2 regions of the Bradyrhizobium sp. CIR48 genome follow, and region 2 is predicted to be linked to the other one. Evidence: predicted binding sites of a transcription regulator. Region 2 holds the regulator's gene; the other holds the start of a gene.
The links. The regulator LexA, encoded in region 2, represses DNA repair genes until DNA is damaged. The targets are predictions, from matches to a motif close to TGTTCNNNNTGTGTTCNG.
Positions count from the first base shown of each region.

Region 1: a site for LexA is predicted at 3,282-3,299, ahead of ruvC (crossover junction endodeoxyribonuclease RuvC). Genes of this name have one in related genera too.

Region 1 is NZ_JACIHG010000015.1:41,841-46,322, reverse strand. Features, by position in the region: gene GGD66_RS35430 (methyl-accepting chemotaxis protein) at 1-222, opposite strand, end outside; gene GGD66_RS35425 (methyl-accepting chemotaxis protein) at 401-2,146, opposite strand; gene GGD66_RS35420 (YebC/PmpR family DNA-binding transcriptional regulator) at 2,357-3,103, shown strand; gene ruvC (crossover junction endodeoxyribonuclease RuvC) at 3,330-3,857, shown strand; gene ruvA (Holliday junction branch migration protein RuvA) at 3,854-4,471, shown strand.
Region 2 is NZ_JACIHG010000001.1:1,082,163-1,086,644, forward strand. Features, by position in the region: gene glp (gephyrin-like molybdotransferase Glp) at 1-907, shown strand, start outside; gene lexA (transcriptional repressor LexA) at 1,083-1,784, shown strand; gene GGD66_RS05305 (hypothetical protein) at 2,317-2,751, shown strand; gene GGD66_RS05310 (GAF domain-containing protein) at 2,970-3,911, shown strand; gene GGD66_RS05315 (ComEC/Rec2 family competence protein) at 3,921-4,482, opposite strand, start outside.

The DNA of each region.
Region 1 (4,482 bases), on a different contig from region 2:
GATATCGTGGTTGGCCGAGACCATCGTCTCGGCGGTCTTCTGAAGATGGTGGAACCGTTCCGACTGGTTGGCGACGCGGTTTGCGACTTCCTGGACGTTGCCGGCGATATCGGCGAGTTCCACGCCGAGGCCGCCAATGCGATCGGCAAGCTGATCGATCAGCCGCTCGGCCAGCGTGCGATTGGAGCCGGTGTCCATGACTGCAAGTTGTACGACGGACATATTCGATGAGTCCTCCAGTCAGAGCCGCAACCCGGCTCACGGCGGCATTCCCAATCCAGTTCAGCTTAAAAGGATGATTCGCGGCCGGCGTCTTGCCTGAGCGTGCACTCAGGCGCAATTCGCGCCCTGTTTCTCGATTCCGCTCGAAAAACTGCGGGACATTTTTTCGGACCAGGCCCTAGAGCTTGTAGGCCGTGCGGAATCCACCCCAGTGCCGGCCCTGCACGCGGATCGGAACGTCGATCTCGCGCATCATCACCGTATTCCCGTTGCCCATGTCGCGCGCATAGCTCTGCACCAGGTACGAGCGCAGGTTGCGTGCGGCCGCCAACCCCGCCGGATCGTTGAATATCCTGCGGTTGCGACTATTGGCTGTGTTCCAGGCGACGTCGCCCGGTCGCTGCGAGTGCGAGTAGATCTTGTTGTGCACCGGCAGGAAGCCGTTGCGGTCGACCATGGCGCAGAACGCCATGCGCTGGTCCTTGGCCAGAAAGACCTCCTGGAACGGCGGCAGCGCGCGGTCGGCCCAGTCGAGATATTTCGTGCGGTATTGCTGCGGATTGGTTCCGGCGATTTCGGCGTAGTCGGTGTCGAAGAGATCGTCGATCCCCACTTCGCCGCGGGCAAGGGCCTGCTCGAAGATCTTGGTCAGCGCGTTGCCCGCTTCCATGGCGCGGGTGACGAACTCCGTGTTCTCTTCGTGGATCGCCCAGAGCCTGTCCTCGATCTTTTCGCTGAGCTCGGCATTGGGACCGACGAATTGCGCGCGGGCCCCGGCCTTGGATTGCTCGATCACGCGCAGGCGGCAGGCGCCGACGGCTTCGAGGGTGCCTTCGATCATCGCTTGCGGTGCAAGCCGGCCCGCATCCGCGCCACCGATCAGCACGCCCTCCATCGAGATTTCATAGACCGGCATCACGCCGCGCGCGGTTTCGAGCTTCAGATGGCAGGGCAGCCGTTCGGTCTTGCGGCGGTCGTCGTGCTCGCTCTGGCGGAGCAGCACGGCGCAGCGCGATTTCAGCTTCTGTGCGAAGGTGGTGACGGCTTTGCCGGCACTGGCGACGTTCTCGCCATGGCTCTCGGCCGCCTTGGTCGCGGCATCGATCTCGGCTGCGCTCTCGCCGACCGAGACGATGAACTCCGAGGCGCTCGCGGCGTTGCCGGAAACTTCGCTGGTGGTGGCGTTCTGTTCGGCGACCGCGCCGTTGACGGTCTCGAAGACCGGGCGGATCGCCTCGATCGCCTGCGAAATGCGGTGCACGGCGTCCGCGGAGCCGGCGGCGTCGCGCTGCAGCGCGTCGATCTTCTTCGTAATCTCTTCCGTCGCCCCTTGCGTCTGCACCGCGAGGGCCTTGACCTCGGTTGCGACGACCGCAAAGCCTTTTCCCGCAGCGCCCGCGCGTGCGGCCTCGATCGTCGAGTTGAGCGCGAGCAACGTCGTCTGCCGCGCGATCTGTGCGATCAGATTGACGACATTGCCGATGGCGGCGGAGGATTCGCGCAAGCGATCGACATTGGCGCGGGCTTCCTGCGCCGCGGCGCTGGCCTCGTCGGCGAGCTTGCCGGCCTCGCGAACCTGCGCCCCGATCCCCAGCGCGGACTGGGTGAACTTGTCGGCGGCATGAGCGAAGGTGGAGGCGGTCGACTGCGCGGCATTCGTGCGGCCGGTCAGGGCGTCGGTGCGGTCGCGGATGGCGGCAAGCGTCGATGCGGTCGCTTCGGCGCCGCCCGCCACCGAATTGGCGGCGCGCTCGAGCTGGCGGATCATCGCGCCGAGCTCGAGTTCCAGCAATTCCAGGATTTCCCGGGCCGAATCACCTTCGGCCGGGGCGGGCTCGGACTGGGCCACCGGCGGTGCGGCCTCTGCGGCTGCCACGGGCGCGGCCATATCCGGCAGACGCTTCCGAAATAGTCCGAATGCCATCAGGTCTCTCTTGTCGGGGGACGCTCGGAGGTTATTTTCGCAGGCTGGAATGAAGTCAGGGTTAACGATGCCTCACCTCTGGCCAGGGGCCTGTACGGTGTTACCTTAAAGTATCCGAGACCCTTTCATTCCGGTGGGTTGGCGGCCTATAAGGCCGCGTTTCCCACCCTCATTGGCGTACGATTCCAAGAGATCCCCGAGAGACCACGCATGGCCGGACATTCCCAATTCAAGAACATCATGCACCGCAAGGGGCGGCAGGATGCCCAGAAGTCGAAGCTGTTCGGCAAGCTGGCGCGGGAAATCACCGTCGCGGCCAAGCTGGGCACGCCCGACCCCAACATGAACCCCCGCCTGCGCGCCGCCGTGATCGCCGCGCGGCAGGAGAACATGCCGAAGGACAATATCGAGCGCGCCATCAAGAAGGCGCTCGGCAGCGACGGCGAGAACTATGACGAGATCCGCTACGAGGGTTATGGCCCCGGCGGCGTTGCCGTCATCGTCGAGGCGCTGACCGACAACCGTAACCGCGCCGCCTCCGACATCCGCTCCTTCTTCACCAAATCGGGCGGCAATCTCGGCGAAACCGGCTCGGTGTCCTTCATGTTCGATCGCACCGGAATCATCGAATACGACCGCAGCGTCGCCTCCGACGACGCCGTGCTCGATGCCGCGATCGAGGCCGGCGCCGACGACGTCGTCTCCGGCGAAGCCGGTCACGAGATCTACGCCTCGACCGAAGGCTATCGCGACGTCGCCAAGGCGCTGGAAGCCAAGTTCGGCGAGCCGCGCAAGGCCGCGCTGATCTGGAAGCCGCAAAACACGGTCGCGGTCGACGACGAGACCGGCGAGAAGCTGCTCAAGCTGATGGACCTGCTCAACGAGCACGACGATGTCCAGCACGTCTACGCCAATTTCGAGGTCTCGGACGCGCTGATGGCGAAGATGGGTGGGTGATCACCAGCTCCGCATTCCGCTGTCATCGCCCGGCTTGACCGGGCAACCCAGTATCCCAGAGACAGCAATGGGAATACGGAGAAGCCGCGGCGTACTGACCCGCCTTCGCGGGGTATGACGCCCGGAGTCTGTGGTGGGCGGTGCGGCTCACTAACGCCCCCACTTCCCCTGTTACTTCCGTTCTGTTTCTGTTTCCCCCACGGCAGCCAGCCGCTATCACTGGCCCATGACTGCGCTCCCGATTCGTGGCCCCGTTCGCATCATCGGCATCGACCCCGGCCTGCGCCGCACCGGCTGGGGCGTGATCGAGGCTGAGGGCAATCGCCTCATCTACGTCGCCTGCGGTTCGGTGGAACCGCCGGACGATTTGCCGCTGGCGCGCCGGCTGCTCGCGATCCATGAAGGGCTCGCGGCCGTGCTCTCGAACCATCAGCCGATGGAAGCCGCGGTCGAGCAGACCTTCGTCAACAAGGACGGCGTTGCGACGCTGAAGCTCGGCCAGGCCCGCGGCGTCGCCATGCTGGCGCCCGCAATGTTCGGCATCTCGGTCGCCGAATACGCGCCGAACCAGGTCAAGAAGACCGTGGTCGGCGCCGGCCATGCCGACAAGCAACAGATCGCGATGATGCTGAAGATATTGCTGCCCAAGGCCGAGCCGCCGTCCGCCGACGCCGCCGACGCGCTCGCCATCGCCATCACCCACGCCCATCACCGCCAGAGCACCGCGCTCAGGTTGAAGGTGGCGGGGCTATGATCGGCAAGCTCAAGGGCCTGATCGATTCCTATGGCGAGGATTTTGTGCTCCTCGACGTCGGCGGCGTCGGCTATCAGGTGCACTGCTCGACGCGCACGTTGCAGCATCTGCCCAAGCCGGGCGAAGCCGCCGTGCTGTCGATCGAGACCTATGTCCGCGAGGACCAGATCAAACTGTTCGGCTTCCGCACTGACCAGGAGCGCGAATGGTTTCGCCTGCTCCAGACCGTGCAGGGCGTCGGCGCCAAGGTCGCGCTCGCCGTGCTCGGCACGCTGGCGCCGGCCGATCTCGCCAATGCCATTGCGCTCCGCGACAAGGCCGCGGTGGCGCGCACGCCCGGCGTTGGTCCCAAGGTCGCCGAACGCATCGTCACCGAATTGAAGGACAAGGCGCCGGCTTTCGCCAATGTCGATCCGGCTGTGGTGCATCTTGCCGGCGCTGTCGACGACCAGCGGGCGCCGCGGCCCGTCGCCGATGCGATCTCCGCGCTGGTCAATCTCGGCTACGGCCAGCCGCAGGCAGCCGCCGCGATTGCGTCGGCCTCGCGCAGCGCGGGTGAAGGCGCCGAGACGGCGCAGCTCATTCGCCTCGGCCTGAAGGAACTGGCGAAGTGAGCGATCCCAAG
Region 2 (4,482 bases):
CGGCGCGGATGCGGTCGTGATCCAGGAGGACACGATCGCCGAAGGCAAGCACATAACGATCAAGGAAGCCGCGATCGTGGGTCGGCACATCCGCCCCGCCGGCGTCGATTTCCGCGAGGGCGACGTTCTCCTGCGCAAGGGAACCCGTCTGACGGAGCGCGATCTCGCCCTCGCCGCCGGAATGAACCACCCGCAGCTCGCCGTTTGCCGCCGTCCGAAGGTCGCGATTCTCGCCACCGGCGACGAACTGGTGATGCCGGGCTCAACGCCCGGGCACGGCCAGATCGTCTATTCCAACGGCTATGCCCTGCACGCGCTCGCCCGCAGCGAAGGCGCCGAGACCATCGACCTCGGTGTCGCCGCCGATACGCTGGAGGCCACCACCGCCGGCATCCGCCGCGCGCGCGAAAGCGGCGCCGACATCCTGGTCACGACCGGAGGCGCATCGGTCGGCGACCACGATCTGGTCCAGCAGGCGCTCAAGGACGAAGGCATCGCGATGGCGTTCTGGAAGATCGCGATGCGGCCCGGCAAGCCGATGATGCACGGACGGTTAGGGGCAATGGGCGTCATCGGCCTGCCCGGCAATCCCGTGTCGTCCTACGTCTGCGCCTTCCTGTTCATGGTGCCGCTGATTCGCGCGCTGTCGGGCCGTTCGGTGATTCATCATCATCGCGAGCGCGTCGTGCTGGGCCGCGATCTCGGCGCCAACGACCAGCGCGAGGATTATCTGCGCGCGCGCCTGGAAAAGCGCGACGACGGCACGCTCGTTGCCCTTCCCGTCAGCCATCAGGACTCCTCTCTGCTTGCGAATCTTGCTGCAGCACAGGTACTTCTCGTGCGCGCACCGTTTGCGCCGAAGGCCGAGGCCGGCAGCCCCTGCGAGGTGTTGCGGCTCCCCGTCTGAACTGCGCGGCCACACGCATTCCGTGAGTTTCGTTCTGTTCACGGTAAATTAAGCAGTTGCGGAACACATATCGAACATATAGTGTCCGTTCATGATTTGTTTCGAGATGTAGCGGCTTATCGCTGAACTCATCGTCTCGGAATCGAACGACATCAACCGGGGGACTTTGTTCGAGATGTTAACGCGCAAACAATACGAGCTTCTGCGGTTCATCAGCGAGCGCTTGAAGGAAAGCGGCGTGCCGCCGTCCTTCGACGAGATGAAGGATGCGCTCGACCTACGCTCGAAGTCAGGCATCCACCGCCTGATCACCGCGCTCGAGGAGCGCGGCTTCATCCGCCGCCTGCCCAACCGCGCCCGGGCCATCGAAGTGATCAAGCTGCCGGAGCTCCAGGCTGCCGCCGGCAACCGACGCGGCTTCACGCCAAGCGTCATCGAGGGCAATCTCGGCAAGCTACGCGCGAGCTCCAGCCCGTCCGCGGACGAGGGCGAGCGACCCGTTGCGGTGCCCGTGATGGGCCGCATCGCGGCCGGTACTCCGATCGAGGCTTTGCAGACCCGCAGCCACACGATCAGCGTGCCGCCCGACATGCTCGGCTCCGGCGAGCATTACGCGCTCGAAGTGCGCGGTGATTCCATGGTCGAGGCCGGCATCCTCGACGGCGACATGGCGCTGATCCAGCGCAACGAGAGCGCCGATACCGGCGACATCGTGGTGGCACTGATCGACGACGAGGAAGCCACGCTCAAGCGCTTCCGCCGCCGCGGCGCCTCGATCGCGCTGGAGCCCGCCAATGCCGCTTATGAGGTGCGCATCCTGCCGCCGAACCGCGTGAAGATTCAGGGCAAGCTGATCGGGCTTTACCGCAAGTACTGATACCGGAAGTACTCGATACCGAAGTCTTTAGCGCCTCGCGCGCGCCTTCGATCGGCCTCGCCGATCAGAGATTGGAGCGGATAACGGTCCGCTCCGGCTGGATAGTCTTTCTGGTATCGCACAGATTGTCCGGCCCCTCCTCCTTGCGCGACATCCTCGGCAGGCCGCGCGACGCAACATCGCTTCGCGGCCTTTCGAGTTCGAGGGGGACGGCCCAAATGCGCAGCTCGTTTGAGTGCAACCGCAGCAACGCTGATCGCAACATCAGCATCGCAAGCCGTTGCTGCGCAAGCGCATCACTCCGCCGGTCGTTGACAGGCGCGGTTGTCGAGACGCGGCTGCCAAATGCACGGAAGCCGACTTTGTTCCTAACAAATTCGGAAAAGATGGAAAAGATAATGTGATCGGGGCTCGCGGATCCCAGCCGCAGATTTGCCTACAACCGAGCAGACCGTCACGTGCTTCCACTCTGGTAGGGGCCTGCGCCTCCGAAAGAGGTGCGGGTCGCTATCTCTGCATTGAGGAGCACCCGATGTGTGACTACAGCCTGCATGCCGTCGCGACGCGCCCCGCAGAAGTCGGCGAGACGATCGTTACGACAACATTCCGCGGCACCTCGACGCGCGGCTTCGCCTCCGAAGCCGATCTCTCCGTCGCGGTCTGCCTGCTGCCGGGGACGGAGCTCGCCTTCGCCGACGACGTCCGTTACGACAACCGCTGGATCTGGACGCGCACCGTCAACTCCCGCGTCGGCAAGTTCGGCAAGATCGATCCGCACATTCCCGATCGCCATCATGACGCGATCGAATTCCCGGACGGCAAATCCGTGCTGGTGACGCAACTGGTCGAAGGCCAGCGCGCAACCGTGCTGCAACTGCCGGTGACCCAGCCGATCGGCGAGCGCGAGCACAAGCCGCAGATCATCGCCGACAGTCGCCCGACGGTCACACGACTGCCGATCGGCTGACGCCCTCCGCCCGATAGGCCGAGGGCAAGGATTGAAATGCCGTCGCCGGCCGAGGCCGGCGAGCCCGGTGGGTTTTTGTTTCATGAAATTCGATCGGCGAGCGCCGCCGCCTCGCCTCGTCGCCGCACGAAGTTTGAGCCGTGCTGCCTGAATTTTGAACGTCCGCTCCGCAGCCAAATGACCGATGCTGTCGTGGTTTGAGGCGGCGGACACGCTCGATGAAAACCTTCATTCGCGTCGTTGAACTCTGGGTGCCTGACCGGACGCGCATGCGGCTGGAATTCGGCGGCGGCCTCTACGATGAAGGGCTGTCCGCGTTCAAGGCCGTCAGCGAAGAGCTGCACTTCGGATATGACGAGGGGCTTCCAGGCAAGGCCTGGGCCTGCGGCCATCCCGTCATCCTCACGAAATTCGCCAACTCCTATTTCAAGCGAACCGATCAGGCCGTCGCGGCCGGCCTCACCTGCGGCGTGGCGGTGCCGCTGTTTGCAGGCGAATTCCTGCAAGCCGTGATGGTGCTGTTCTGCGGCGACGACGAGGCGCATGTCGGCGCGATCGAGCTCTGGCACAACGATCCTGATCTCTCCCACGAGATGGGCCTCGTCGACGGCTATTACGGCGCGGCGGACATGTTCGAATTCAACTCCCGCCACACCAGGTTTCCTCGCGGCTTCGGCCTGCTCGGACGCACCTGGAAGGCGGGCCTGCCGCTGATCATCAAGGACCTGCACGACGCCAAGAGCTTCCTGCGCTGGGAGGACGCCGCCAAGGTCGGGATCAATCTGGGGGTCGGCGTACCCTACCGAACCGGCACCGACCAGACCTGGGTTTTGACATTCCTCTCGGCGCAGGCAACGCCGATTGCGCGACGCTTCGAGATCTGGGTCCCGAACGAGGCCCGTTCGGCACTGGTCTTTCGCGCCGGCGATTGCAGCGCGCAGACCGACCTTGCCGCACGCTATGCGGACAAATCCATCGCCCGAGGCGAAGGCAGCATCGGCGGCGCCTGGGCCACCGGCATGCCCGCGCTCAACGACGATCTCACCCATGACGGCTCGATCGCCGGGTTCGAGGCCTGCGCAGCCGGGCTGAACCGGATGGTGGCCCTGCCAGTCATCGGCAACGCAAGGCTCGAGGCCGTGCTGGCCTGGTATCTGTAACCGATCGCGTCAATCGTCGGCCTGCAAGTCGGTCTCCGATGGCGTTGCATCGCGGGTGCGGGGAGCCGCCTTCGGCACGAGGCTGCCGTCGAAATCACCTTCGCCGACACCAGCCGGTGACCACGGGCGGTTCGTGCCCCTCGCCCTCACCGCCTGAACCGAAAAGCCGTCGCCGCGCTGCGTCAATGCCAGCGCGCCCTGGCGAGCGAGCCGCTGCCGATCCACTACCATCGCGGCACAATCCGGCGGCGCGGGCCGCGACGTCACCACCAGCGCGGCGCGGCTGCAATCGTCCGCCAACGCGTCGATGCGCGAGGCCAGCGCGACCAGCCGTCCGTCGGCGAGCGGTGTCACGCAGCCGGACTCGTCGCACGACGTGCCGCTCGCCAGCGCGTTACTGCCGGCATCGCGCGGATCGGCGTCGGCAGACAACCACTCCTTCAGCAGGAAATTGTCCTTGCCTGTCCTGATCAGATGCAAACGCCCGTCCGCGCCCCGCACCGCGACGCTCGCGCCGTCCCCGGCGATCAGGATATCGGGCTGCCGCACCGACAGCCCCCAGCCGATGGAA